DNA from 4 places in the Klebsiella grimontii genome. Region 3 is predicted to be linked to each of the others. Evidence: predicted binding sites of a transcription regulator. Region 3 holds the regulator's gene; each other region holds the start of a gene.
What was found. The regulator Fur, encoded in region 3, represses iron uptake genes when iron is present. The targets are predictions, from matches to a motif close to ATAATAATGAGAACNACTATCAA.
Positions count from the first base shown of each region.

Region 1 (7,317 bases), 2.0 Mb from region 3:
GCTGGCGCCTTTTTTATGGAGTTTCTCGACGGCACGGTGATTGCCACCGCCCTGCCCGACATGGCGAAAGATTTTGGCGTGACGGCGGTCGATCTCAATATCGGGATTAGCGCCTATCTTATTACCCTTGCGGTCCTGATACCGGCCAGCGGCTGGATCGCCGATCGTTTCGGCGCCCGGAAAATCTTTACTCTGGCGCTGGCGATTTTTACCCTGGCTTCGGTGTTTTGCGGGCTGTCGACCCATGTTGATGTGTTCGTCGCGATGCGCATTCTTCAGGGGATAGGCGGCGCGCTGATGGTACCCGTTGGCCGGCTGGCGGTGCTGCGAACCACACCGAAACATCAGCTGATTAAGGCGATTGCTACCCTGACCTGGCCGGCGCTGGTCGCGCCAATTATTGGCCCGCCGCTGGGCGGATTTATTACCCGCTACGCCAGCTGGCACTGGATATTCTTTATTAACGTTCCGCTCGGGCTTATCGCTATCGCCCTGTCGCTGCGCATCATTCCCAATATTCGCGAAGATGAGCGCCGTCCTTTCGATCTGCCCGGCTTTCTTGCCACCTCGGTGGCGATGATTAGCCTGGTTGCCGCCATGGAGCTTCTCGGCGAGCGCCAGCCTCTGGGTTGGCACACCCTGGCGCTGCTGGCGTTAGGCCTTGGCTGTATGCTCTTCTCGCTGCGGCATTTCCGTCGAACCGCGTGGCCGATGGTGCGCCTTGATGCGCTACAGATCCCCACCTTCAGGGTCACCATGTACGGCGGTTCCCTGTTCCGCGCCTCGATTAGCGCCGTGCCGTTTCTGCTGCCGCTGCTGTTCCAGGTCGGATTTGGTATGGACCCCTTCCACTCGGGGCTGCTGGTGCTGGCCGTGTTTGTCGGCAACTTAACCATCAAGCCCCTCACAACGCCGCTGATCCGCTGGTTGGGCTTTCGCCGCCTGCTGCTGATTAACGGCGCATTAAACGTTTTCTCGCTGTTGGCCTGCGCTTTTTTAACCCCGCAAACGCCGGTTTGGCTGATCCTGGTGATTCTGTATCTTGGCGGCGTTTTCCGTTCTATCCAATTTACCGGCATCAGCACGCTCGCGTTTGCCGATGTACCTGCCACGCAAATGAGCTATGCCAATACCCTGTTCAGTACCGCTTCACAGCTGGCCGTTGGGCTTGGGATCACGCTCGGCGCGATTGGTATTCGTCTTGGGGAAGCGTTCAGCGACTGGTTTACGCTTTCTCACCTGCCGGGCATCAGCTTCCGCCTGTCGTTTATTTTTATTGCGTTGATTTGCCTGGTAGGAATGATTGATAGCCTGCATTTGAGCAGAGAAGCGGGTAGCAGCGTATCGAACAAAACAAGTAGATAAAGAAAAGGCCAGCAGCGCTGGCCTGGAAAATTCATACTGATCGGATATTAACCGACGATCTGGCGAACGAACGCTTCGATCTCTTTATTCTGGCAATTCTCAAAGAAACACTGCTGGAAACGAGGGCCAGAAACGGCGGTTTTTACCAGCTCCGGAGCGATGGCGCGCAGCGTATCCAGGTAGTTCTCCTTAACAACCGCAGCTTTCACCGTGTTCAGGATCCCGGCATTACGTACCTGAGGCTCTTTACGCTCCGGCGGATAACCTTCGCCGTTGCGACCGGTGAAGGCTTTTTCAAAGATAAAGCGGACGTTCAGCTCCGCGCCCCAGCCAAACCCTTTCGCAAACGGCAGAGAAAGCGCGTTACCGTTGTTGATCTGCGCAAACAGGAAGGCATCCGCAGGATCGATGCAGTAGCCGCAAACCACGCCCGGGTGAATATTCAGCGACATCAGCGCGCCCTGGCCCGTGCCGCAGCCGGTCACGACAAAATCGACCGCTTTCGAATTCAGCAGGATGCTGGCCATGATCCCCAGATGGATATAGGTCAGGTGATGGTCGTTTTCATCGCTCATCCCGACGTTATAAACCGGGAAACCTTTCTCGTCAGCAACGGCGTTTAACTCATTGAGGATGATGGCGTTTTTGTTCGCCTGGCTGTTTTCCATCATCAGTGCGATTTTCATGCTTTACTCTCCTGAATGCTGTGCGGGCACTCCCGCGATAGTTCGTTAGCGTTGCTAAGAACAATACTACCTTACGAACATACTTTCAAATTTTATGAAAAGTTGTTTTATAAATTGCATCTCGCCTCACACTTTTGACTTCCGTCCCCTGCCGGTAAGGCGTCGTCCCCCGCGCCCATCTCAGGCTCATCCAGTTACGGTTGCCTGGCAGGTCAATTCTCGCCGCTAAATTTGATCTGCCGATTAATGGCTTAAAATATTAAATTAAAACCATTCTCATTATTTTTAAATCGCCAATGCGTGTTATTCCCATTTGCATTATTAATAAATGATTTTATTAATTTACTTTTTGCAAATAAATTAATAACAAATTATAGTGAGCGCACAATAATCCTTAATTCTATTTTCCCGGAGCGGCCTGATGCTAAAAAATGAAATGATCGAAAAGCTGAATGCGCAGATGAACCTCGAACTTTATTCTTCTCTGCTTTATCAGCAAATGAGCGCCTGGTGCAGCTATCACAGTTTTGAAGGCGCCGCCGCGTTTCTGCGCCGCCACGCGCAGGAAGAGATGACCCATATGCAGCGCCTGTTCGACTATCTGACCGATACCGGTAGCCTGCCCAGCATCACCGCTATCGCTTCGCCGGTTGCCGAATATACCTCTCTGGATGAGCTGTTTCGCGCGACCTATGAACATGAACAGTTGATTACGCAGAAAATTAACGAACTTGCCCATGCGGCGATGACCAGCCAGGATTATCCAACATTTAATTTCCTGCAGTGGTACGTTGCTGAACAGCACGAAGAAGAGAAACTGTTTAAATCCGTTATTGATAAACTGTCCCTCGCCGGCAAAAGCGGCGAAGGCCTGTATTTTATTGATAAAGAGCTGGCAACGCTCGATACGCAAAATTAATAAAGACGGCAGCGAGGCTCAGCGCTCGCTGCCAAATTAATGGCGGCAAATTTTACTTTCGTGCGTATTAAACCCTTCATCAGCGGCAATAAACTTGCCTTTTTTCTGCAAAAACGCCACCAGCTCCGCCGCGCTCAGATTTTCCGCCGAGCAGGTATGGAATCGAGCCTCTTTCCCGAAACGGGCGATAATCGCCGCTTCCAGCGTAGCAACAGTGTAAGACTCGTCTGATGAAATCATCATTTGCAGCACTTCGTGACCATGAATTGATGGCATAACCCCTCCCGTAAACCCCGAAGAGTAAACCAGCCGCAGCGGCAGGTTATTGCGCCAGCGCAGCTTTAGCGCAACCCTTTGTGGTGTAAATTTTTCATTACGCTATCTGTAACCCTCATTTGACGAACACACTGATTTCACATACTCTGCGCGGCATAATTAATTGTGTAATCCGTGATGGATAGAGAAAAGCGTGAAGAACCGCACTCTGGGTAGTATTTTAATCGTTGCCGGCACCACCATCGGCGCCGGGATGTTAGCGATGCCGCTGGCGTCGGCGGGCGTCGGTTTCGGCGTCACCTTAGGTTTGCTGATAACGCTGTGGGCGCTGATGTGTTACACCGCCTTACTGCTGCTGGAAGTGTATCAACACGTGCCGGCGGATATGGGGCTGGGTTCGCTGGCGGCTCGCTATCTGGGCCGTTACGGGCAGTGGGCTACCGGTTTTTGCATGCTGTTTCTGCTGTACGCGCTCACCGCTGCCTATATAAGCGGCGCCGGCGAGCTGCTGGCTTCCAGCCTCAATCAGTGGCTGGACTGGCGCCTGCCTCCCGCGGCAGGTGTCCTGATTTTTACCGGGATCGGTGGAACGGTAGTGTGCATCGGGACCTCGCTGGTCGATCTTTTCAACCGCTTTTTATTCAGCGCCAAAATTATCTTTCTCGCCATTATGCTGGCTCTTCTGCTGCCGCATATTCACCAGATAAATCTGCTGACTCTGCCGCTACAGCAGGGACTGGCGCTGTCGGCCATTCCGGTGATTTTTACTTCCTTTGGTTTTCACGGCAGCATACCCAGTATTGTGAGTTATCTGGGCGGAGATATTCGCAAGCTGCGCCGGGTATTTGTCATCGGGAGCTTTATTCCCCTGGTCGCCTATATTTTCTGGCAGCTGGCGACGCTTGGCAGTATTGACTCCCCGGTATTTACCGCGCTGCTGGCAAAAAATGCCGGGCTTAATGGCCTGCTGGAAGCGATCCGTGAAGTGGTTGCCTCGGCGCATGTTGAGCTGGCGGTACACTTGTTTGCCGATCTGGCGCTGGCGACATCGTTCCTCGGCGTGGCGCTTGGGTTGTTCGACTATCTGGCCGATCTGTTTCAACGCCAGAACAGCGCCGCAGGACGGTTACAGAGCGGTCTGATTACCTTTTTGCCTCCGCTGGCCTTCGCGCTATTTTATCCACGCGGCTTCGTGATGGCGTTAGGCTACGCGGGCGTCGCGCTGGCCGTGCTCGCGCTCATGCTGCCTTCGCTGCTGGTCATGAAGAGCCGTCAGCAGCATCCCGACGCGGCATGGCGGGTGGCAGGCGGTTCTCCCGCGCTATGGCTTGTTCTGCTATGCGGAATCGGCATTGTCGCGATCCAGTTTGCGATTGTCGCAGGCCTGCTGCCCGCGGTGGGGTAAAAAAGAGGGGGCCGATTTGGCCCCCTTCTTTTATTTCACTAAACAGCACTGCTTGTATTTCTTACCGCTGCCGCACGGGCAGGGATCGTTGCGCCCAATCTTCGCCTCATTTCTGATGGGCTGCTGAACTTCCGCCGGTTGCGCGTGCTCAGTCCAGTAGTTGTATAGCGCGAGGGCCGCAGGACGAATTCGCTCAACGCTGGCGATAAACGCTTCGGCGGATAATTCATCGAGCGCCTCGAATCGCTCCTCGGTACCGTGCAGGGCGATGGCGTCCAGCTCCGCCTGCAGCTCAGACGGCAGCGCGGACCAGTCGCTCAATCCCACTCCGCGCATATAGCCGAAACACCACTCTTCGACAATCGTGAGTTCCTGCCCTTCCTCTTCCCGGCTGCCAAACATCGGCTCAAACTGATCGGGATAATCGCTTAAACGCTCGGCAATATCGCTCATTTGCTGCAGCGTCAGGTTCACAAAACGATCCCGTTCGCGATCGTTGGCCCAGCGCGGCACGTTATCCGCTCCTCCCCAGATAGCAATCAGCCACTGCGCGGGCTCAATCTCCGTCGGCCCGGAGAGAATGGCCGTCAGCAGCCCATCAAGCTCGGCAACGTCCATGATGGTGCCTTCTACCGCGTATTTCGACAGGATATCATCCAGCCATTCAACTTCGCTTTCGTTCAGGGGTCCAGTTTTCATAAACAGGCTCATCGTCGTAAAAAATGGCGCTTACAGTAGCGGAAATAGCGAGAGAAAACCACCCGGCTACTCAAGGTTCAGACGGCGCAGCGTCTCAGCAATCTCGCTAAAGGCCTCCGGCGAGAGCGGTAACAGCGGGCGCGGTAAGCAATCCTCAGCGCACATACCGAGGATCGTCGCCGCGGCGGCAGTGACCCGCAGGCTTCCGCCATACTTGCGGAACAGCATCCACAGCGGCTCCAGCCTGGCGCTTATCGCCGTCGCCCGCTGGGCCTCGCCCCGCCTCGCGGCAGCCACTATCTCTTGGGCAACGTTCGGGAAAAGTCCGCCGCACACGGAATACCATACCGCACAGCCGGCGTTCAGCCCATCGGCCGCGCTGGCGTCTCCGCTAATCCCAATAGACACCTCCGCCGGGAGCTGCTGCCGCAGGCTCTGCACGCGTTGCGCGACTTCATGGCTGGCGGGTCCGGGTATTTTCATTGAGGCAATACCCGGCAGCGCGGCTATCGCGCTTTTGAGCTCATCGGACAGAGAAATATGGGTAGTAACCGGATTGTCGTAAACGCAAACGGGTACAGAGACATGGCGACAAACGGTCTGGTAAAAAGTCAAAATTTCCTCATCTGACAGGGGCTGATAAGCCATCACCGGCAGGAGTAGCGCGTTCGCACCCGCCCGCTGGGCATCGTCTGCCAGACGAAGAACCTGATCGGTTCCCACCGCCCCGATCCCCACCATCATCGGCACAGAGCCGGCATGCGATTTTGCCTGTCGGACAACCTGCATTCTCTGCTCACGGCTGAGGTATGCGTAACTTCCCGTGGAACCGAGCACGCCGAGAGAATCGACAGCTGCGTCAACGAGACGAGTAACAATGCGAGCAAAAGCGGTTTCATCAACGCCGTGATGATTGAACGGAGTCAGAGGAAAAGCGCAGAGGCCAGTAAACATTTCATCCCCACTTATTGAGATAATGATCGAGTGCTGGCAGATAGTAGCAACAGAAGCTTGTTTTGTCCTATGACAAAATAGAGTGAGGTGACGTTGAGGGGCAAAAGAGACGTTGTAGAAAAACTAAAAAACCACCCGTAGGTGGTTTCACGACACTGCTTATTGCTTTGATTATTCTGCTTTATCCCAATGGTACCCGGAGCGGGACTTGAACCCGCACAGCGCGAACGCCGAGGGATTTTAAATCCCTTGTGTCTACCGATTCCACCATCCGGGCTCGGGATAGAAATTGGAGGCGCGTTCCGGAGTCGAACCGGACTAGACGGATTTGCAATCCGCTACATAACCGCTTTGCTAACGCGCCTTAATGCTTTAACACCCGCAGCTGCCGATGTTCTAAACTGGAGCGGGAAACGAGACTCGAACTCGCGACCCCGACCTTGGCAAGGTCGTGCTCTACCAACTGAGCTATTCCCGCATCATCAAGCTAATTTGCTAATTACTTGATTTTGTTATCGTCTGCCAGACTGTGCTGCCGTTCGATGCGATGCATTCTACTTACCTGGCGCAATGAGTCAACGATATTTTTTAAAACCTTGTGTTGTTTGCTGAAAATTGCGTCGAAACGATCACTGATCAAGCAAATCGCCGCGCGCCGCGTTCAAATATTGCAGCATAGACCATAGCGTCAGCACAGCCGCGACGAGAAACAGACCAATCCCCGCCCATTCAACCCAGATATTTGGCCGCCACAGCATCCACACCAGCGCCGCCATTTGCGCCGTGGTTTTCACTTTGCCTATCCAGGATACCGCGACGCTGCTGCGCTTGCCCAGTTCAGCCATCCACTCGCGCAGTGCGGAGATAATAATTTCACGCGCGATCATCGTGGCGGCCGGTAACGTCACCCACCAGGTATGATAATGCTCGGCAACCAGCACCATGGCAATGGCAACCATAACTTTATCGGCAACCGGATCGAGAAAGGCGCCGAAACGGGTGCTCTGATTCCA
Region 1 is NZ_CP169721.1:2,034,700-2,042,016, reverse strand. Features, by position in the region: gene ACE3MN_RS09700 (MFS transporter) at 1-1,365, shown strand, start outside; gene ACE3MN_RS09695 (RpiB/LacA/LacB family sugar-phosphate isomerase) at 1,413-2,051, opposite strand; gene ftnA (non-heme ferritin) at 2,473-2,970, shown strand; gene ACE3MN_RS09685 (YecH family metal-binding protein) at 3,007-3,246, opposite strand; gene tyrP (tyrosine transporter TyrP) at 3,440-4,651, shown strand; gene ACE3MN_RS09675 (YecA family protein) at 4,682-5,350, opposite strand; gene ACE3MN_RS09670 (dihydrodipicolinate synthase family protein) at 5,417-6,304, opposite strand; tRNA gene ACE3MN_RS09665 (tRNA-Leu) at 6,495-6,581, opposite strand; tRNA gene ACE3MN_RS09660 (tRNA-Cys) at 6,595-6,668, opposite strand; tRNA gene ACE3MN_RS09655 (tRNA-Gly) at 6,707-6,782, opposite strand; gene pgsA (CDP-diacylglycerol--glycerol-3-phosphate 3-phosphatidyltransferase) at 6,934-7,317, opposite strand, start outside.
Region 1: the regulator Fur is predicted to act here: its motif matches at 2,315-2,337, upstream of ftnA (non-heme ferritin).

Region 2 (7,317 bases), 170 kb from region 3:
CTCAGCGCCGCCGGCATTTTGCTGCTGGCTTTGCTCTCCTGCCTGCTGCTGCCGGCGCCCTCGCTGGGCCTGACGCTGGCGCAAAAGCTGGTGGCGACATTCCATCTGATGGATCTCAACCAGCTTTATACCCTGATCTTTTGCCTGTGGTTTTTAGCGCTGGGCGCGGTTGAATATCTGCTGCTGCGCTGGGTCTGGCGTCGCTGGTTTTCCGTTGAGCGCTAGGCCGGTCAGGTCACGCATACCGCTGATCAGCGCTTCGCACCAGGCGGCGTAATCGTGGCCGCTGGAGGAGGGATGGAAGCTCACCGTATAGCCCTTCTCTTTGAGCACCTGCTCAAATTCAAGCGTATTGGCATAAATGCCGCCGTCCGGCCCGTTGGTTTCGAATTTCCCCGCCTGCAGCCAGAATCGCACCGGATAGCGCGGCGACTGCTGGTACTGGCGGGTCAGCCAGCTGGCCTCCTCCCCTTGCGGCGCCCACCAGTATGACCCGGACAGGCTCAATACGTTGCCAAACTGTCGCGGATAGCGCAGCGCTACCCAGGACGCGGCCAGCCCGCCGTAGCTGGAGCCGGCGACCACGGTTTTTTGCCGACTCAGGCTGAGTCCCTGGCGGCGCAGCCACGGCAGCAGCTCATGGGCCATAAAATCGGCGAAGTGCGGATTTGGCGGCAGCTCCTTCGCCCGTCGCGGATGATCGAGACTATCAATAAACACCACGTTGATCGGCGGCAGCCGATGGCTGGCGATCAGGGCATCCAGCACGTTGGCGAGGCGGTACTCGTGCTGGTAAGTTTTGCCGTCAAAGAGCAGTAGGGTCCAGCGCGCGGGCTGCGGCAACCGCGGGCGATAAATCAGCACTTCCCGCGTATTTTGCAGAAAGTCACTGCGCAGCTGATGGCGGGTTAAGGTTCCGTAGCGGAGCGGCTGCGCCATCCGCTGGGCGGTGCAAAAACGCGCGGCGTTGAGGGCCAGCAGAGAGTAGCGATTCCAGCGGTCGTGGGCGGCATTGACGCTGTTCGGGTTGAGCGGGTCAGCCTGGGCGCTGACCAGAATCGCCCGCCGCTGCTCCCGCGCGCTGCCGGTTACCTGCGGCACGTCCGGGGCCAGCTTATACTGCATGAGGGTATCGGCGGGCACCACGTAGCTGCGAAACCAGACGTCAGAATCGCCGAGGCGAAACAGCGGATCGTGATCCCCCGCCGGCGAACCCAGAATAAACACGTTGCGGCTCGCCCCGCGCCACAGGAAAGTTACCCGCTTATGGCCGGCGTCCACCGGTTCCACCATTGGCGTCCCTTCCCGCTCGCGCTCCTGCCAGAAATGCGCCGTTGAACCTCCCGCCGCCAGTTCACGCTTCAGCCGCTGCAGGCGCGGGCTGACCGGATCCAGCGGCTGAATTTTGGCCAGCGCGGTGGTTTCCCGCATCTGCCACTGAAAGCGCCAGCGCGCACCTTCTTCGCCGTGCAGCACCAGCGATGAGGCGCGGTGTACCGGCAGAGAAAACAGCAGGGTTTGCTCGCCGTCCGCCGGACCGCCCGCCAGCAGCGTGCGCAGACGGCGGTTATTGTCATCCAGCAGTCGGGCATCGGTGACGCCGGAGAGGGTCGCCGCGACGTAGTTCTCGCCCAATGTCGGCAGGTCAAAACAGACCTCGCCGCTGGCGTCGAATTTCCCCTGTAGTTCACCCTGTAACGAGGGAGATTCGCAGTTCATTGCCGCCGCCGGTAGGGTACTCATGCCAATCAGCAGGCCGCTCCACGCCGTCTTCATTAGCCGAAATTTCCTTGTAAGAATTTGTTAATAACGCTAATGCAAATAATAACCATTTGCAATAACATTAACGCCGTTAATGATAGGCGTCGGTCGATTCCCCTCGACGTGGGCGTTTTTTGATGGCGATTCAACCAAGGATAAAAAATAAACATGTTTAAATATAATAAGATAACAGCTTTCTGGGCCGCGGGCGTGGCGGCATCTCTGTTTGGCGGGCTGGCGCTGGCGGCGGAGGAAACGATCGTCGTCACCGCCGGCAGCGGCGAGGATCCCACCGCGCCGCTGAAGGGAATCGTGGCGACAAAAACGCTGTCGGCAACAAAGACCGCCGCGGAGATCGTCAAAACGCCGCAGTCGGTATCGGTGGTCACCCGCGATCAAATGCGGGCGCTGGACGTCACCTCGGTTTCCCAGGCGCTGCGCTATAGCGCGGGCGTTTTTACCGAATACCGAGGTTCATCTAACCGCAACGACGAGGTATTCGTACGCGGCTTCAGCTACGTGCCCAAATTCCTTGATGGCCTGAGCTACGGCGCCACCGCCTCGTCGCAAACCGGCACGTTCGACCCGTGGCTGCTGGAGCGCGTCGAGCTGGTGCGCGGCCCGGCCTCGGTGCTGTTTGGTCAGGTCAACCCCGGCGGGCTGATTAGCATGACCAGCAAACGACCGACCAGCCAGCCGATTCATGAGGTGCAGTTCCGTACCGGTAATAACCACCTCGCCGAAGGCGCTTTCGACGTTGGCGGTACGCTGAGCGATGACGGCCACCTGCTCTATCGCCTGAACGGGATCGCCCGCACCCAGAATAACCAGATCGATGACTATAAAGAGACGCGGATGGCTATCGCTCCCGCCCTCACCTGGTATCCTAATGACGCCACGCGCTTTACCCTGTTAACCAGCTATCAGAAAGACCCGGACGCCGGCTACCGTAACTTCCTGCCGCGTTACGGTACCGTGGAAAGCGTCGACGGCAGCTATATTCCGCGCGATTTTAACGTCAGCGATCCCAGCTACAACCAGTCGTGGCGTGAACAAACGATGATTGGCTATGAATTTGAGCACCAGCTCAACGATACCTTGACTCTGCGCCAGAATGCCCGCTACGCCACCATCAAACAGAAGTATCGCTACCTGGTTTACTCCACCAGCGCCGCCAACAGCTCGGTACTCTCCCGCCGCGCCCAGCATGAACAGCGCCAGACCGATGAGTTTGGCATCGATAACCAGCTTGAAGCGCAGTTCGCCAGCGGTCAGGTGGCGCATACGGTGATTGGCGGTGTGGATTACAAAACCAGTAAGGATAAGCAGTATCTTGGTCGGGCCGGCGGCTCGCAGTACGATATCGACTGGCGCAGCCCGAGCTACGGGGTTAACGTCGATGAAAGCGCCTTCAGTCCCGCCACTAATGAACAGCAAAATCTCGACCAGACCGGGGTGTATGTTCAGGATCAGCTGAGCTGGCGGAACTGGGAACTGTTAGTTTCCGGGCGCTACGACTGGGCGGAAGTGCGCACCACCGATTTTACCGACGCCAGCGGCACCCAGCAGAATGATAATAAGTTCACCTGGCGCACCGGCCTGCTGTACGCCTTTGATTCCGGTCTTTCCCCCTATATCAGCTACAGCACCTCCTTCGAACCTAACCTGCAAACCAACCGCGCACCGGGCGTCGGACCATTCGATCCCAGCGAAGGCAAACAGGTTGAGGTGGGTCTGAAATACCAGCCTGACCCAAACGCGTTGATGACCCTCGCGCTGTACGATCTGACGCAGAGCAACGTCGCGACCTACAACAGCGCGGCCGGGTGGTTTGAAAACAGCGGTAAAGTGCGCTCGAAAGGCGTTGAAGCCGAAGCGCACGCGACGGTTTTCGATAACCTCAATCTGATCGCGTCTTACACCTACACCGACGCGGAAACCGTCAATACCACCGTCGTCGGTACCGAAGGGAAAACGCCGGCACGCATTCCGACCCATATGGCTTCGGCGTTCACCAGCTATACCCTGCCGGACGGCGCGTTAAAAAGCCTGACCGCGGGCGTTGGCGTACGCTATATCGGCACCAGCTACGGCGATGCGAAAAACACGTTTAAGGTACCGGCAGTGGATCTGTACGACGCCATGGTCAGCTATGAGTTAGGCGAGCTGAATTCGAGCCTGAAAGGGGCGAAAGTGCAGTTCAACGTCAACAACCTCGCCAATACCAAATACGTGGCCTCCTGCGCCAGCGATAGCGCCTGCTTCTACGGCATTGGTCGGACGGTGACGGCGACGGTGAACTACGCCTGGTAAGAAAAACGTCCGCCGGTCTTCCCCCGGCGGACGCTTTCAGTGCGCGCGGCTGTGGTTTTCTTTACGGTAGGCGCCCGGCGGCAGGTTAAACGTGCGGGTGAAGATACGGGTAAAGGTTTGCTGCGAGTCAAAACCGTATTTCAGGCAAATATCGTAGACCCGCTGATCGGTATCGCGCAGATCGCGCGCCGCCAGCAGCAGCTTACGCTCGCGGATATAGCGCCCCAGACTCTCCCCTTTGTACTGTAAAAACAGCCGTTGCAAATGCCACTTCGAGTAACCGGCGTGGCGCGCAATATCGTCGATACGTAGCGGTTGATGCAAATTATCATCAATCCACTCGACGATAGTATCAATGACCTGAGCGGAAATAGTCATATGTCCTCTATCCTCCTGAACCACTCTCATCGTTAGCGCCACCAGGCGTTAAATGATTGCGTTTTATCAGCGACCCAAACCGGCTCACCCAACATTGGCGTCAGCAGTCGCCACGGTCGCCCTGTGCTGGCCTCCGCCAGCCTTATGTACGGATCGTCCCATGTGTGTTTTGCCAGCACGAAGCGCCCGGCATGGCCCGGCAACACCGCGCGTGCGCGCACATCGTCAGCGGCTTGCGCCGTCTCTTCCGGCATCATGTGGATGTACTTCCAGTCCTGGTCATACTGACCGTTTTCCATGATCGCCAAATCCACCGCGCCAAACTGTTCGCCGATGGCTTTAAAGTGCGGGCCGTAGCCGCTGTCGCCGCTGTAGTAAATTTTCTGCTGCGGGGTGACGAACATGAAGCTGGCCCACAGGGTCTGGTTGCGCTTGAGGCCGCGGCCGGAAAAGTGGCGCGCCGGCAGGACGTGCACCGTCAGCTCACCGCTCACCTGAACCGACTGATTCCAGTCCGCCTCGCTGATTATCGCGCTCTCCATTCCCCAGTAGCGCAGATGCGACCCGACGCCCAGCGGCGTCACCACCCGCTTGACCTTCGGCATCAGCGCTTTAATGGTGGCGTAATCGAGGTGGTCGTAATGATCGTGCGAGATAATCAGCAGGTCGATCTCCGGCATGCCCTCAGCGTGCCACGGGTAATCCCCGGCAAAGGCCTTATTAATAAACGAGAACGGCGCCGCATAGCGACTAAACACCGGGTCAATCAGGATGCGCTGGCCCGCCAGCTGCAGATACCACGAGGAGTGCCCCAGCCAGACCATCGCGTCCTGCCCTAACGGCAGGCTGGCCAGATCGGTGTTCACCAGCGGCAGCGGCTGGGCAGGTCTGGCGTTTTCCCGTTTGGCGACCAGAAATTCCCACCACGCGGCCAGCATATTTTTTTGCCCGGTAAACCCAGGCGTCGGAAGCTGATTGTGAAACTGGCCGTCGCGATAGTGCGGAGACTGCTCCACCAGGCTGAGCTGCGCGCCCTGCGGCGCCTGACCAAATCCGGCATTTAACACAAACGGCAAAGTTGTTGCTGACGCTAATAACATGATGGCGACCACGCTGAAAGTGACACGGTTCATATCCTGACCTGGCGAAATCCTCCTTCCTGGAGGTTTTAGTTATAAGGCTTGATTATGAGTGAGTAAGCACTCATTATTAGGAAGAAGCTGAAAGTCGTCAAGACGATTTTCAAATTTTGACAGACAGCGTTGCAGTGCCCATGTCAGGCATGCTTAGATCGTGGTTTTATCATGTGTGAGGTAAAGTGTAGTGGCTCGTCCTAAGAGTGAAGATAAAAAGCAAGCGTTACTGGAGGCCGCAACCGCCGCCTTTGCCCAATCGGGAATCGCCGCCTCAACCTCCGCCATCGCCCGCAGCGCCGGGGTTGCCGAGGGTACGCTGTTTCGCTACTTTGCCACCAAGGACGATCTGCTCAACGAGCTTTATCTGACCATAAAAGCGGATCTGGTTAAGACAATGATCGCCGGTCTCAACCCGAACGAGACCGAGTCGAAAGAGAACACGCGCAATATCTGGAACAGCTATATCGGCTGGGGCGTGCGTAATCCCATGGAGCATAAAGCGATTCGCCGGATGGCGCTGAGTGAAAGGATCACCGACGAAACCCGCAACCGCGTCAAAGAGATGTTTCCCGAGCTCAATGAACTCTGCCAGCGTTCAATCAAGCCCGTTTTTCAATCCGAAGAATACCGCACCTTTGGCGATGCGCTGTTTCTTTCGCTGGCCGAAACTACCATTGAATACGCCTGCCACGAGCCGGAGCGCGCCGTACGTTTTGTCGAGCTGGGCTTTGAAGCGATGTGGCAGGCGCTTGCCGAGGACAATCGCTGATGGACCACCGCTCGCTGCATGACCACGCGCATCGTATCGCGCTGGAGCTCCCCTTTACCGAGCACTGCTGGCCGTTTGGCCCGGAGTACGATGTGTTTAAAGTCGGCGGGCGGATTTTTATGCTGACCGCGACGGTTCGCGGCCGCGCGCTGGTTAACCTGAAGTGCGATCCGCAGAAATCACTGCTTCATCAGGCGATTTACCGCAGCATCGAGCCCGGCTATCACATGAACAAAAAGCACTGGATCACCGTGGTTCCCGGCGAAGATATCAGCGTAGATCTGCTGGCGGAGCTGATCGATGATTCGTGGAACCTGATCGTCGATAAACTCAGTAAAAAAGAGCAGCAGCGGCTGCGCCCGCGGTGATTTTCAGCGCTGCGCGATAAGTGTTATCGCATTTTTGCCCCTTATCTTTTTTCCGTCATCGCTGTACTCTTCCTTCACGAAACGCACCCGCAAGGGGTTGTAAACAGTGAGGAAGAGTATGGATATCGTATCGGTTGCCTTAAAGCGCTACTCCACAAAGGCATTTGACGCCACTAAAAAGCTGACTGCCGAGCAGGCGGAAAACCTGAAAACGCTGCTGCAGTACAGCCCGTCAAGCACCAACTCCCAGCCGTGGCACTTTATCGTTGCCAGCAGCGATGCAGGTAAAGCGCGCGTCGCCAAAGCGGCAAGCGGCACCTACGTGTTTAACGAACGTAAAATTCTCGATGCCTCCCACGTGGTGGTTTTCTGCGCCAAAACCGCAATGGATGACGCCTGGCTTGAGCGCGTGGTCGATCAGGAAGAGGCCGACGGCCGCTTTGCGAACGCCGAAGCCAAAGCCGCGAACCACAAAGGCCGTACCTTCTTTGCCGATATGCACCGCAAAGAGCTGCACGACGACGACCAGTGGATGGCGAAGCAGGTTTATCTCAACGTCGGCAACTTCCTGCTTGGCGTCGCGGCCATGGGT
Region 2 is NZ_CP169721.1:4,170,211-4,177,527, forward strand. Features, by position in the region: gene ACE3MN_RS19605 (DUF1158 domain-containing protein) at 1-225, shown strand, start outside; gene ACE3MN_RS19610 (esterase family protein) at 154-1,776, opposite strand; gene ACE3MN_RS19615 (TonB-dependent siderophore receptor) at 1,930-4,074, shown strand; gene ACE3MN_RS19620 (RamA family antibiotic efflux transcriptional regulator) at 4,111-4,452, opposite strand; gene ACE3MN_RS19625 (MBL fold metallo-hydrolase) at 4,485-5,585, opposite strand; gene ACE3MN_RS19630 (TetR/AcrR family transcriptional regulator) at 5,776-6,357, shown strand; gene ACE3MN_RS19635 (MmcQ/YjbR family DNA-binding protein) at 6,357-6,725, shown strand; gene nfsB (oxygen-insensitive NAD(P)H nitroreductase) at 6,844-7,317, shown strand, end outside.
Region 2: the regulator Fur is predicted to act here: its motif matches at 1,816-1,838, upstream of ACE3MN_RS19615 (TonB-dependent siderophore receptor).

Region 3 (7,317 bases):
TATTTTTTTATTTTTCGCCAGCGAGGTTAAATCTCGGCGAATGGTTTCTGGAGATACGCCAAATATCTGTGAGAGCTCATTAACTCTGGCACATCCTTTTTCTACGACATATTCCAAGATTAATGAATGACGTTTCACTTGTAACATAGACGTTCTCAAGAAAGCATTCAGGATTTAATGACATAAATATAACAAAATCGTCCATATCAGTAAGTGATATAAATCATACAAAATCAAAACAAGTTTTTAGCTTTTTTTAGTTTGAAGCTGATCATATATATCAAGTAACTTTCATTTTGAATGAGATAAATTTGTGATTAAAATCGCAGAATTAGCCGTCATTGTTCGTTTGCTTTAGCAGCATATTCACTAAAACGGGCAAACCCGGTCAAAGCAATAATACCCGTTTATGCCCGATTCAGTCAGCGTAATGCCCGGCAAGGCTGTGCCGTCTTGATAACACGTAACGTCAAACTTTGCGACATCGCCAAAGGGTGACGACTTTTGCCGCCTCTGAAACCAGCAGGAACCCAATATAAAACGCGCTCCCCTTAAACTCCATCTCGCGCAGCATCCAGAACACCAGCGAAAGCGAAGGTAGCATGAAGATCAGACGCAACGGCGTCTGCGCATACGCCAGCCACAGCGCATAGCGACTGTGTCGCCAGAAGAGAATCATCGAGACGGGAATAGTGATAATCAATATGGCATTAAGCGGATATAGCCAGGCTGCCGCGGAACCGTAGCTTTGCACAAGCTGTAGATAAGCGAGGATATCGCTGTAGAAAGGCACTCGCTGATGGTAGACATTCCAGACAATAAACTGGAGGAGATAGAACAGATCCATCCCACCCCAGAACCAAAAAACGTTTTTTCGTTCCAGTTTCATCGCTATCCCTGCGAAAAAATCAGGCCCTGAAAAGGGCCTGATTATCATGATGTCAATTACGCGTTTTTCAGCACTTCGCTGACAATCTCCACCGCTTCTTTCTCAATCTGCTGACGATGTTCAGCGCCGAGGAAGCTTTCGCAGTAGATTTTATAGGCGTCTTCGGTTCCTGACGGACGCGCGGCGAACCAGCCGTTGTCGGTCATCACCTTCAGGCCGCCAATCGCCGCCCCGTTACCCGGCGCCGCGGTCAGACGCGCGGTAATCGGGTCGCCCGCCAGGGTGCTGGCGCTGACCATTTCCGGAGAGAGCTTAGACAGCGCCGCTTTCTGGGCAGAAGTCGCGGAAGCCTGCAGACGGTTGTAGCTCGGCGCGCCGAAGCGCTCTGCCAGCTCGTCGTAGTGCTGCTGCGGGTTTTTCCCGGTGACCGCGGTGATTTCCGCCGCCAGCAGGCACATGATGATGCCGTCTTTGTCGGTAGACCACGGGGTGCCGTCAAAGCGCAGGAACGAAGCCCCCGCGCTCTCTTCACCGCCGAAGCCGAAGCTGCCGTCAAACAGACCATCAACAAACCACTTAAAGCCGACCGGCACTTCCACCAGCTTACGGCCGAGGTCGTTAACCACACGGTCAATCATCGCCGAGGAGACCAGGGTTTTACCCACAGCGACATCTTTGCCCCACTGCGGGCGATGCTGGAACAGGTAGTTAATCGCCACCGCCAGATAGTGGTTCGGGTTCATCAACCCGGCCGGCGTGACGATACCGTGACGGTCGTAATCCGGGTCATTCGCGAAGGCCAGGTCAAATTTGTCGCGCAGCGCCAGCAGGCCCGCCATCGCGCACTCGGAGGAACAGTCCATACGGATTGCGCCGTCTTTATCGAGATGCATAAAGCGGAAGGTCTGATCGACGTGGTCGTTGACGATGGTCAGATTGAGGTTGTAATGCTCAGCGATACGCTTCCAGTATTCGATACCGGAGCCGCCCAGCGGGTCGACGCCGAGGGTCAATCCGGCTTTCTGGATCGCCGCCATATCGACGATATCCGCCAGCCCTTCAATAAACGGCTGCACCAGATCCTGTTCTTTAACGTGGCCGGAGGCCAGCGCCGCGTCAAGAGAAATACGCTTGACGCCCTGCAGACCGGCAGCCAGCAGTTCATTGGCGCGATTTTCGACAACCTTGGTCACGTTGGTATCAGCCGGGCCGCCGTTTGGCGGATTGTACTTGATACCACCGTCTTCCGGCGGGTTGTGGGACGGCGTGATCACAATACCGTCAGCCAGCGGACCGCCCTTTTTGTTATGCACCAGAATCGCATTAGAAATCGCCGGCGTCGGGGTGAAACCGTTGTTTTCCTGAACGATGACGTCAACGCCGTTCGCCGCCAGCACTTCCAGTACGGAAATGAAGGCCGGTTCGGAGAGTGCATGAGTGTCCTTCCCGACGTAGCATGGGCCGGTGATCCCGTTCTTCGCGCGGTCTTCCGCAATTGCCTGAGCAATCGCCAGAATATGCTGCTCGTTGAAGTTGTGGCGCGCCGCGCTGCCGCGGTGACCGGAGGTGCCAAACTTCACCGCATGTTCCGCGTTGCCGACTTCCGGCTTCAGCACATAGTACTGGGCAGTCAGCTGGGCGACGTTAATCAAATCACTCTGTTGCGCAGGTTGACCCGCGCGCTTATCGATTGCCATTGCCTGATCCTTCTGGTGCAAAAGTTAATTAACTAGATCGTACCGCAAACCTTTTCGATCAATTCCGCAGGGAACTGCATAGACTGCATGATATGTTCGATCATGCTGCATTTGCGACCGGTATTGGTATTTGTAATGACCCACCACGGCGTGCCCGGAACCTGCTTAGGTTTCGTCTGATTACCGTTTTTCTGCAGCGTGCGCTCATCCTCAGCGAAATAAACGCGAGTGCGGCCGTGGAGGGACTCGGTCGCCTCCGCGAACGCTTTGCTGTCTAAGGAGTAGAGGGTAGTCAGAACCAGCATGAAACGGTTTACCGCGCGCTTTTGATCAGCGTACTCATCAGATAACAGCAGCTCACGCATCGCGCGGACTTTATCCTTCAGAGGATTAGCGGGCTTCACTTCAGCGACAGGCGTTGGCGCAGGGGCCGGAGCGGCTTTCGCTACCGGCGCGACAGGCTGGGAAACGGCGGAAAACTTCAACATACGCCGTAAAATGTCGGATGCGCTCTCGCCAATATGCTTGGTGTGGCTGGCAATATAGCTATAGAGTTCATCATCAACTTCAATTGTTTTCATCTTAATCCAGTGCGATATCTTTTTCTGAATACAAGTTGTCGGGATTATAGGGTCAAATCCCAACCGCGGATAGCGTCAAACCAGGATGGCGGTAAAACTCGGAAATCTTCCGGGTCTTGCAGCCGGATGGCAGAATGTCCAACATAATACCCTAACCCGACGGAGCGAAAAAAAGAACTTTGCCATGAAATTAAATAGCCGAGCGCAATCTGCACAGAATCCGCACAATAATCCCCCTATCGTCCTGGTCCACGGCCTTTTTGGCAGCCTGGATAACCTTGGGATCCTCGCCCGCGATCTGGTTCACGATCGCGATATTTTACAGGTCGACATGCGAAACCACGGTCTTTCGCCGCGCTCGCCGGAAATGACCTATTCCGCGATGGCCCAGGATCTGCTTGATACTCTCAATGAATCACAGATTGAGAAAGCTACCTTTATTGGTCACTCAATGGGCGGAAAGGCGGTGATGGCGCTGAGCGCGCTGGCGCCGGAGCGCATCGCGGGTCTGGTCGCCATTGATATCGCCCCGGTGGATTATCACGTTCGCCGTCATGATGAAATCTTCGCCGCCATCAACGCCGTCACCGATGCGGGCGCCGCAACGCGTCAACAGGCGGCGGCAGTCATGCGCCAGCACCTTAACGAAGAGGGCGTGATTCAGTTTCTGCTGAAGTCTTTCGTGGACGGCCAGTGGCGGTTTAACGTACCGGTGCTGTGGGAGCAGTACGATAATATCGTCGGCTGGCAAGCCGTCCCGGCCTGGCCGCATCCGGCGCTGTTTATCCCCGGCGGTAACTCCCCCTACGTCACCGACGCATACCGCGACGCACTATTGGCTCAGTTTCCCCAGGCGCGCGCGCACGTTATCGCCGGCGCCGGGCACTGGGTACATGCCGAAAAACCGGAGGCCGTGATCCGCGCAATTCGTCGTTATTTAACCTCTATCGCCGCCTGACTGGCTAAAATGTGCCCGACCGCGCGGCTTAATGCCCGCGGTCGTTGGCGCAGCCCGTCGCCTGATGTATTATGGCGCGCTGTCTGCGTCGGCTATGCCCGATAGCTTGTTTCCCCCGAAGTCACTCTGAATCATGGCAAAAGAACAAACGGACCGTACGACATTAGATTTGTTCGCAACCGAGCGTCGGCCGGGTAGACCGAAAACCAATCCGCTTTCGCGCGATGAACAGCTGCGCATCAACAAACGCAATCAGCTTAAACGCGATAAGAGTCGCGGTCTTAAGCGCGTGGAGCTAAAGCTGAATGCCGATGCGGTCGACGCGCTTAATGAGCTGGCGGAAGCCCGTAATATGAACCGCAGCGATCTTATCGAAGAGATGCTGATGAGCCAGCTGGCGGCCCTGCGCGGCCAGGATAAAGCCTAAAACCCTCAAAAAATAAGCTTTCATGTAGCAGAGTGTGCAGTTGGGCGTGATTGCTGTTTCCGCGCCCTTCTCTGTTCTGCTATCATTGCCCCTATCTGCGGGCATTACGCCACTACCACATCATTAAGTTTCAAGAGGTTATTTTACTCATGGCAATCATCGGCATCTTTTTTGGCAGCGACACCGGCAACACCGAAAATATTGCAAAAATGATCCAAAAGCAGCTTGGTAAAGATGTTGCTGATGTTCACGACATTGCCAAAAGCAGCAAAGAGGATCTGGAAGCTCACGATATCCTGCTGCTCGGCATTCCGACCTGGTACTACGGCGAAGCCCAGTGCGACTGGGACGATTTCTTCCCGACGCTGGAAGAGATCGATTTCAACGGCAAACTGGTCGCGCTGTTTGGCTGTGGCGATCAGGAAGACTATGCTGAATACTTCTGCGATGCGCTGGGTACCATCCGCGACATCATCGAACCGCGCGGCGCAACTATCGTTGGCCACTGGCCGACCGCGGGCTACCATTTTGAAGCGTCTAAAGGCCTGGCCGATGACGATCACTTTGTTGGCCTGGCCATTGACGAAGACCGTCAGCCAGAATTGACTAACGAACGCGTGGAAAAATGGGTAAAACAGATTTCTGAAGAGCTGCACCTTGAAGAAATCAAGAATGCCTGAGTCTAAACGGCGAAATCATCAGATTTCGCCGAATTGATAGATAAAAGCAATCAAAGTTATAGCTACAAGTTTTTAACTTTTAATCACATATCTGTACAATGTCCTCTGATTTAACGGGGTCGCGTGAAGCACTTTGTAGCGAGTGCCTCGTTTTTGACAGCATACAAGGCCCGATGCTTGCAGTTTTCATTTCACCATGGCAGTTCTATAATGAGACGCATTACATCGGGTGATTCTCTGTATTACTTCCGCTGATGGAAGTAGATCGTTTAGCAACAGGACAGATTCCGCATGACTGACAACAATACCGCATTAAAGAAAGCTGGCCTGAAAGTGACGCTTCCGAGATTAAAAATCCTGGAAGTGCTGCAAGGACCGGATAACCATCATGTCAGTGCGGAAGACTTATACAAACGCCTGATTGATATGGGTGAAGAGATTGGCCTGGCCACCGTCTACCGCGTACTGAACCAGTTCGACGACGCCGGTATCGTCACCCGTCATAATTTTGAAGGCGGTAAATCCGTTTTTGAACTGACGCAGCAGCATCATCACGATCACCTGATTTGCCTCGACTGCGGCAAAGTGATCGAATTTAGCGATGATTCCATCGAAGCGCGCCAGCGTGAAATTGCCGCAAGGCACGGTATTCGTCTGACCAACCACAGCCTGTACCTGTACGGACACTGTGCGGAAGGCGACTGCCGCGAAGATGAACATGCCCACGACGCGGCAGAGAAATAATCACCGCATCGTATACCGCCAAAAGCCAACCTGAAGGTTGGCTTTTTTTTGCCCGGAATTTGCCGCCTCTTTCTCTCGCGCTGCAATACGTTTACTGTCAGTGCATCCTGAGGTGTACGGAGAGTCGACATGGAGCTTCGCCAGCTACGCTATTATGTGCGCATTATTGAAACCGGCAGTATGGGCCGCGCCGCGCTTGACCTGAATATCGGCGTCTCCGCGCTGAGCCAACAGATGGCGCGCCTGGAGAACGAACTCGCCATCCGTCTGCTGCAGCGGACATCGCGCGGCGTAATGCCGACCAGCGCTGGTCTCGCCTTCTACTCCCAGGCGCAGCTGGCGCTGCGCCACGCCGACGATGCGGTTCTCGCCGCGCGCGAGGCGCGCCTTTCCGGCCACGTCAGCGTCGGTATGGCCCCCAGCACCGCCTCTGTACTGGGGGTACCTTTTATTCACGCGATGCGCGAAAGCTATGCCGACGTCCGCCTGCATTTGGTCGAGAGCCTCTCCGGTAATCTGGAACGCATGATCAACACCCGCCAGCTTGATTTAGCTATCGTGTTCCAGAAGGAGAAGCTTGCGCGCTGGAGCGCCAGGCCGATTCTCGAAGAGCGTCTGTTTCTGATTGGCACCCATGACGTGCTGGCCCCCCTTCCCGAAGCGAGCATCTCGCCTGGCCAACTGGCCGCTATCCCGCTGATAATGCCAAGCCTGGGGCATGGCCTGCGCGGCAGGCTGGAGGCGATCTGCCAGGAGCACGCCCTGAGCGTCGATGTGGTGGCTGAAATCGACGGTCTGGCCCTGCTGATGCGCGCCGTCCGCGACGGACTGGGCGCCACGCTGCAGCCGGGGGCGGCGATTTCCCATCTCGACGGCGAGTCCCTGAGAGTGATCGGCGTCGAGAATCCGATACTCAGTCGGCCAAACTTTCTCGTCAGCCTTTCCGATGATGAACTGACCCCAGCGGGCCTTGCCGCGCGGGTGATACTGGCGAAAGTCATGCGTCAGCTCGTGGAGTCAGGCCGCTGGCCCGGCGCCAGCCTTTACGCGCACTAAACCCCCCTTTAGCAATACGCCATAGCGTCCTTACGGCCAAAACGAATACATTTCCATTACAAATTTAACAATCAAGCAAAGCGTAATGGAGCCAAAAATGGTGGATGTACTGGTGATTGGCGGCGGCAATGCCGCGCTATGCGCCGCATTAACCGCCCGGGAAGCCGGCGCGTCCGTGCTGCTGCTGGAGGCTGCGCCGCGGGAATGGCGAGGCGGAAACTCTCAGCACACGCGGAATCTTCGCTGTATGCACGATGCTCCGCAGGATGTTTTAATCGACAGCTA
Region 3 is NZ_CP169721.1:3,998,677-4,005,993, forward strand. Features, by position in the region: gene ACE3MN_RS18830 (DeoR/GlpR family DNA-binding transcription regulator) at 1-147, opposite strand, end outside; gene ACE3MN_RS18835 (hypothetical protein) at 470-889, opposite strand; gene pgm (phosphoglucomutase (alpha-D-glucose-1,6-bisphosphate-dependent)) at 946-2,586, opposite strand; gene seqA (replication initiation negative regulator SeqA) at 2,619-3,167, opposite strand; gene ybfF (esterase) at 3,352-4,125, shown strand; gene ybfE (LexA regulated protein) at 4,259-4,552, shown strand; gene fldA (flavodoxin FldA) at 4,702-5,232, shown strand; gene fur (ferric iron uptake transcriptional regulator) at 5,524-5,976, shown strand; gene tcuR (tricarballylate utilization LysR family transcriptional regulator TcuR) at 6,106-7,032, shown strand; gene tcuA (FAD-dependent tricarballylate dehydrogenase TcuA) at 7,130-7,317, shown strand, end outside.

Region 4 (7,317 bases), 580 kb from region 3:
CGCGGCGCGGGTGAACTGCTGGGCGAAGATCAGAGCGGCTCTATGGAAACCATCGGTTTCTCTCTCTACATGGAGCTGCTGGAAAATGCCGTTGACGCGCTAAAAGCCGGACGCGAGCCCTCGCTGGAGGATCTCACCAGCCAGCAGACCGAAGTTGAGCTACGGATGCCGTCGCTGCTGCCGGACGACTTCATCCCCGACGTCAATACGCGCCTGTCGTTCTACAAACGCGTTGCCAGCGCGAAGAACGAGAATGAGCTGGAGGAGATCAAAGTCGAGCTTATCGATCGCTTTGGCCTGCTGCCGGATCCGGCAAGAAACCTGCTCGACATCGCCCGACTGCGCCAGCAGGCGCAGAAGCTGGGGATCCGTAAGCTGGAGAGCAACGAAAAAGGCGGCACCATTGAGTTTAACGAGAAGAATAACGTTAACCCGGTGTGGCTGATTAGTCTGTTGCAGAAGCAGCCCCAGCACTATCGCCTGGACGGCCCGACGCGTCTGAAGTTTATGCAGGATCTCGCCGAGCGTAAAACGCGGATGGAGTGGGTGCGCCAGTTTATGCGCCAGCTGGAAGAGAACGCCACCGCCTGATAGCATTCGGGATACGGTCCGCGCGCCGTATCCCGCCCCTCACCGCCTGTGCGGCAAAATTTACAAACATTTTGCAATCCCTCTGAACTTCCAGACACTCGTTTCACCATAATCTCAGGGACTTTTCGTATAAAAATAACCACTTACTTATTATGGAAATTAGAGTGATGAAAAGCTTTTCGCGAATTTCTCTCTGGCTGGGGATGATAGCTATCGCCACCGCGCTGGCGCTGCCCGCTCGCGCCAATACCTGGCCCCTGCCGCCGCCGGGCAGCCGTCTGGTCGGGCAAAACCAGTTCCACGTGGTCGAGAATAACGGCGGCTCGCTCGAAGCGATCGCTAAAAAGTATAACGTCGGTTTTCTGGCCCTGCTCCAGGCGAACCCCGGCGTGGACCCTTATGTTCCGCGAGCCGGTAGCGTGCTGACGATTCCGCTGCAAACTCTGCTGCCTGACGCGCCGCGAGAAGGGTTAGTCCTTAACCTCGCCGAACTTCGCCTCTATTACTATCCGCCAGGAAGAAGTGAAGTGACCGTGTATCCTATCGGCATCGGTCAGCTCGGCGGTGATACCATCACGCCGACAATGGTCACCACCGTCTCCGACAAACGCGCCAACCCGACCTGGACGCCAACGGCCAATATTCGCGCCCGCTATAAAGCCATGGGCATCGATCTGCCCGCCGTGATGCCCGCCGGCCCGGATAACCCGATGGGGCACCACGCCATTCGCCTGGCGGCGTACGGCGGCGTGTACCTGCTGCACGGTACTAATGCTGATTTCGGCATCGGCATGCGCGTCAGCTCCGGCTGTATTCGCCTGCGCGATGACGACATCAAAGCGTTGTACAACGAAATAACCCCGGGAACGAAGGTGACGATTATCAATACGCCAATCAAGGTTTCCGTTGAGCCGAACGGCGCCCGCCTGGTGGAGGTGCATCAGCCGCTGTCGAAGCATATCGATGACGATCCGCAGACGCTACCGATCGTCCTCAATGACATCATGCAAGCGTTCAAACAGGCGCAGCTGACCGATACCGAGGTAATGGAACGCGCAATGACGCTGCGTTCGGGTATGCCAATTGATGTCACCCGCCACCATCGCGTCACGGAGCAGTCGCTATAGTTTCCTGAATCGTTGACGAAAAAAAACCGCCTACAGTTCACTGGGGCGGTTTTTTTATGGCAATAATCAAACAGGGTACTGCTTTTTTGCGGGTTGCGGCGCCAGATAAGGGGTGGGCGCCGCTTCGCGTCAGAGACAACGCTTTCTTACTTCACGCGGACTGCTGAAGGGGGTCAGATCCGCGCGTGGTCAGTGGCATAACAGGAGTAGCGTGACAATTATTTGTAAATAACCGCAGTCCCGTGAAGGGTGTTAGGACCTGTGACTGACGTAATACGGTAAGAGGTTGCGCCCATCTCTTCCGCCTTTTGCGCCAGCTGATCTTCCAGCGAACCGAGGTTGGTCCCGGCTGAGGCGGAAACGGTACCGATTTTATGCTGACCCGCCGGCGTTGACTGGACTTCGACAGCGGCAAAGCTGGCGAATGAGAGTGAGCTAAGAACCGCGGCGATGGCAAGCGTTTTAACGTTTTTCATGATTGTTATACCTGTGCAGATGAATGTTATTGTAGGGGCGAACGCATTTAATTAACGATCGATAGGGAAATGATAGTGTGATCCACATCACACGTCAAACGATTTTTATAACGACCGTTTAACTATTTATAAACAGCATAAAATTCATACATATATGAATTATTTATTTTTAGACCGACATCGCTGGCAGCACGTAAGGTTTATTTTTATAATGGCCTTTCAACAAACCAACATAGGTACAGCGGCACCATGACAACTGACGTTCAAAGTTGCACGAAAAAAAGCCGTGGCCGACCTAAAGTGTTCGACAGGGAAGCGGCGCTGGATAAGGCCATGACACTCTTCTGGCAGCACGGCTATGAAGCCACCTCTCTCGCCGATTTAGTGGAAGCAACGGGCGCCAAAGCGCCTACGCTCTACGCAGAGTTTGTGAATAAAGAGGGGTTGTTTCGCGCGGTGCTGGATCGCTATATCTCCCGCTTTGCCGCCAAACACGAAGCGCTTCTTTTTGACGAGGAAAAAAGCGTCGATCGGGCGTTACGCGATTATTTCACCGCCGTCGCGACCTGCTTCACCAGTAAAGAGACGCCGGCAGGCTGTTTTATGATCAATACCTCCGCGGCGCTGGCGGCGGCGTCAACCGACATCGCCAATACCGTTAAGTCGCGGCACGCGATGCAGGAACAGACCCTTACGCAGTTTCTGCAGCAGCGTCAGCTGCGCGGCGAACTCCCGGCAGAGGGCGATGTGCGTCAGTTGGCCCAGTTCCTTAACTGCATATTACAAGGCATGTCGATCGGCGCGCGCGAAGGCGCCGATTTCACTAAAATCATGCAAATCGCCGAGACCACGCTGCGCCTGTGGCCCCAGGTTCTTCAGCGCTAAGGCCTCGCTCACCGGTGGGCTCCCACCGGTTCCCTCCCCCTTAATCCCTACATAACGTCATGTTTTCAGTGATTTATTTTGTGCATTTCACGAGAATGATATTGATAACAATAATCAATACGGGCAAAATTCAGCTTTAAACATTTCTGTTTATTTCACCGTGTAACAACCGGTACGCCCGTATCGGAAAACTAAAACAACGATATCGTAAGCCCTTAATAATTCGAGTTGCAGGACAAGGCACGTGTGCCTTGAACTGCGCTAGCGCTGGCCCCGTAGGGGCGAGTAACGCGCCTGCGACTTGGAGAATGACGGGTATAAACTCATAAAAGGAATGAGCATGAACAAGCGTCTCTGGGTACTAAACCCACTGCTGCTGGCAACCGCCCTGCCCGCCTGGGCGGCTGATGACAACATGATCGTCAGCGCTAACCGAACGCACCGTACCGTCGCAGAAATGGCCCAGACCACCTGGGTTATTGAAGGCCAGGAAATTGAACAGCAGGTTCAGGGCGGTAAAGAATTCAAAGACGTGCTGGCGCAGCTGATCCCCGGCATCGACGTCAGCAGCCAGGGACGCACCAACTACGGCATGAATATGCGCGGCCGCGCGATCGTCGTCCTGATCGACGGCGTTCGCCTTAACTCCTCCCGTACCGACAGCCGCCAGTTAGACTCTATCGATCCGTTTAACATTGAACACATCGAGGTGATCTCCGGCGCAACATCCCTGTACGGCGGCGGCAGTACCGGCGGCCTGATTAATATCGTCACCAAAAAGGGCCAAAAGGAGCGCCAGGTCGATCTGGAGCTGGGGGGTAAATCCGGTTTTGCCAACAGCAACGACCATGATGAACGCGTGGCGGCCGCGGTAAGCGGCGGCACAGACCACGCATCCGGTCGTTTATCGGTCGCTTATCAGCGTTTTGGCGGCTGGTATGACGGTAACCACGATGCGCTGCTCCTGGATAATACCCAAACCGGGCTTCAGCATTCCGATCGTCTGGATGTGATGGGAACGGGAACCATTGAGATTGACGAGAACCGCCAGCTGCAGCTGGTGACGCAGTACTATAAAAGCCAGGGCGACGATTACGGCCTGTACCTGGGGAAAAATATGTCGGCGGTGACCGGCGACGGCAAAGCTTTTACCACCGACGGTCTGAACTCCGACCGCGTCCCCGGCACCGAACGCCACCTGATTAGCCTGCAGTACTCCGATGCCGATTTCCTCGGGCAGAACCTGGTCAGTCAGGTCTATTATCGCGATGAATCCCTAACCTTTTATCCTTTCCCGACGCTCAGCAAAGGCCAGGTCAGCAGCTTCTCGTCTTCAAAGCAGGATACCGATCAGTACGGCGCGAAAATCACCCTGAATAGCCAGCCGCTGGACGGCTGGGACCTGACCTGGGGAATCGACGCCGACCATGAAACCTTCAACGCCAATCAGATGTTCTTCGATTTGGGCCAGTCGATGTCTTCCGGCGGCCTGAACAATCAGGCCATCTTCACCACCGGCCGTTACCCGGGCTACAGCATCACCAACCTGGCGCCGTTCCTGCAGTCCAGCTATGACCTGAACGATATCTTCACTATCAGCGGCGGCGTGCGTTATCAGTGGACGGAAAACCGGGTCGATGATTTTGTCGGCTATGCCCAGCAGCAGGATGTCGCCAGCGGCAAGGTTAGCTCGGCGGATGCCATTCCGGGCGGAAAAACCGATTACGATAACTTCCTGTTTAATGCCGGGATTGTGGCGCATCTCACCGACCGTCAGCAGACCTGGTTTAACTTCTCCCAGGGCGTTGAGCTGCCGGATCCGGGCAAATACTACGGCATCGGTAAATACGGCGCGGCGGTCAATGGCCATCTTCCGCTGCTCTCAAGCGTCAACGTTGGCGATTCGCCGCTGCAGGGGATTAAAGTTAACTCCTACGAACTGGGCTGGCGCTACACCGGCGATAATTTGCGTACCCAGCTGGCGGCTTACTACTCGACCTCCGATAAAACCATCGTCGTTAACCGTACCGATATGACCATCGATGTGCAGTCCGATAAGCGCCGTATTTATGGCGTAGAGGGCGCGGTGGATTACTACTTCCCGAACAGCGACTGGAGCGCCGGGGCTAACTTTAACGTTTTGAAATCACAGGTGAAGAGCGATGGCAGCTGGCAGAAGTGGGACGTCACTCTCGCCTCGCCGTCAAAGGCCACCGCCTGGGTTGGCTGGGCGCCGGAACCGTGGTCGCTGCGGGTGCAGAGCCAGCAGGTGTTTGATATAAGCGATGCCAGCGGCAATAAGCTCGATGGCTACAATACCGTCGACTTTATCGGCAGCTACGCGCTCCCTGTCGGCAAGCTGACCTTCAGCATCGAGAACCTGCTCAATGAAGATTACGTCACCGTATGGGGCCAGCGCGCGCCGCTGCTTTACAGCCCGACCTACGGCAGCAGTTCTCTATACGAGTACAAAGGTCGCGGCCGTACCTTCGGCCTGAACTACGCTCTGAGCTTCTGATAAAAAAAGCCCCTCGGCCAGAGAGCCTGAGGGGCTAATAAAGATATACATCTTTTTTACGCTTTGTTAGTCAGAATCAGCTGGCCATTGCTGTCCAGCGGGATTTGCGTACCGGGGTCGCGATCCATACGGATTTTGCCCTGCTGATCGCCGATTTTGTAAGTGACGTCATAGCCGAGCATTTTCTCTGATTTGTCGTACACCGTTTTACAGCGCTGCTGCGTCGTGGTGTAGGTATCCCCTTCCTGCATAGAGCCCTGAATCTGGTTACCGGCATAGCCGCCGCCCAGCGCGCCCACGACGGTGGCAACGTCGCGGCCGCGTCCGCCGCCGAACTGATGACCAATAACCCCACCGGCCACCGCGCCTAAGACGGAACCGGCGATGCGGTTTTCATCCTGCACAGGTCGACGATGGGTTACGGTGACGTTACGGCACTCCTGACGCGGGGTTTTGACGCTCTCTTTTATCGGCGTACTGGACACTACCTGGGCATACTGCGGGCCGCGGTCTAACACGTTAAGACCGGCAACGGCTGCGACGCCCAGCGCGGCAGCCACGCCAATTCCTATACCCGCCAACATTGATTTATTCACGGGACTTCCTCCTTCGTTGCTATTGCCTGTAATTTTGCAACCCAGCCATCAGGCTTGCAAATAAGAAAGCGGATGAAAAGTGCGTGAACGTACGGCAAATCAATGGGATTCGGAGGAATCCGAGAGGGTTTTCCGGGAAGGACAGGAGGATATTCTGTCGATTGTTCTCATCATTCGACAGGAAAACGGGCGGTCAAAACCTTCTGGCTTTACCGCCCATAGACATTAATGCAGCTTCAGGCGCGGACGAATAATGCGGTTGATACGTCCAACCAGCATCATCAGGCCGGTTTTAAAGTAACCGTGCAGCGCAATCTGGTGCATGCGATACAGAGAGATATAGACGAAACGCGCAATACGCCCTTCGATCATCATTGAACCGCGCATCAGGTTGCCCATCAGGCTGCCAACGGTGGAATAGTTAGAGAGCGACACCAGCGAGCCGTGATCTTTATAGGTATAAGCTTTCAGCGGTTTACCTTTCATCTGCGCCACAATATTGTACAGAGCGCAGGTCGCCATCTGGTGCGCGGCCTGAGCGCGCGGCGGGACAAAACCGCCTTCCGGGCGGGCGCAGGACGCGCAGTCGCCGATAGCGTAGATATCCGCGTCGCGAGTCGTTTGCAGGGTCGGCTCAACTACCAGCTGGTTGATACGGTTGGTTTCCAGACCGCCAATCTCTTTCATAAAGTCCGGCGCTTTAATCCCCGCCGCCCAGACCATCAGGTCAGCGTGGATAAATTCGCCTTCTTTCGTATGCAGGCCGTTAGCATCGGCGCTGGTGACCATGGTTTTGGTCAGTACGCGAACGCCAAGCTTGGTCAGCTCGCTGTGCGCGGCGCCGGAAATGCGCGGCGGCAGCGCGGGCAGAATGCGCTCGCCGGCTTCAACCAGCGTGACGTTCAGGGCTTCATTGGTCAGCCCTTTATAGCCGTAGCTGTGCAGCTGCTTCACCGCGTTATGCAGTTCTGCCGACAGCTCGACACCGGTCGCGCCACCGCCAACGATAGCGATATTCACCTTGCCGTTCGCCCCGAGATTCGCCGAATACTTGAGGAACAGGTCCAGCATTTCCTGGTGGAAACGACGCGCCTGATGCGGATTGTCGAGGAAAATGCAGTTCT
Region 4 is NZ_CP169721.1:3,416,469-3,423,785, forward strand. Features, by position in the region: gene mfd (transcription-repair coupling factor) at 1-591, shown strand, start outside; gene ACE3MN_RS16150 (L,D-transpeptidase family protein) at 759-1,718, shown strand; gene bhsA (multiple stress resistance protein BhsA) at 1,937-2,194, opposite strand; gene ACE3MN_RS16160 (hypothetical protein) at 2,319-2,447, shown strand; gene ACE3MN_RS16165 (TetR/AcrR family transcriptional regulator) at 2,444-3,079, shown strand; gene ACE3MN_RS16170 (TonB-dependent siderophore receptor) at 3,420-5,597, shown strand; gene ACE3MN_RS16175 (glycine zipper 2TM domain-containing protein) at 5,654-6,193, opposite strand; gene ACE3MN_RS16180 (NAD(P)/FAD-dependent oxidoreductase) at 6,419-7,317, opposite strand, start outside.
Region 4: the regulator Fur is predicted to act here: its motif matches at 3,175-3,197, upstream of ACE3MN_RS16170 (TonB-dependent siderophore receptor).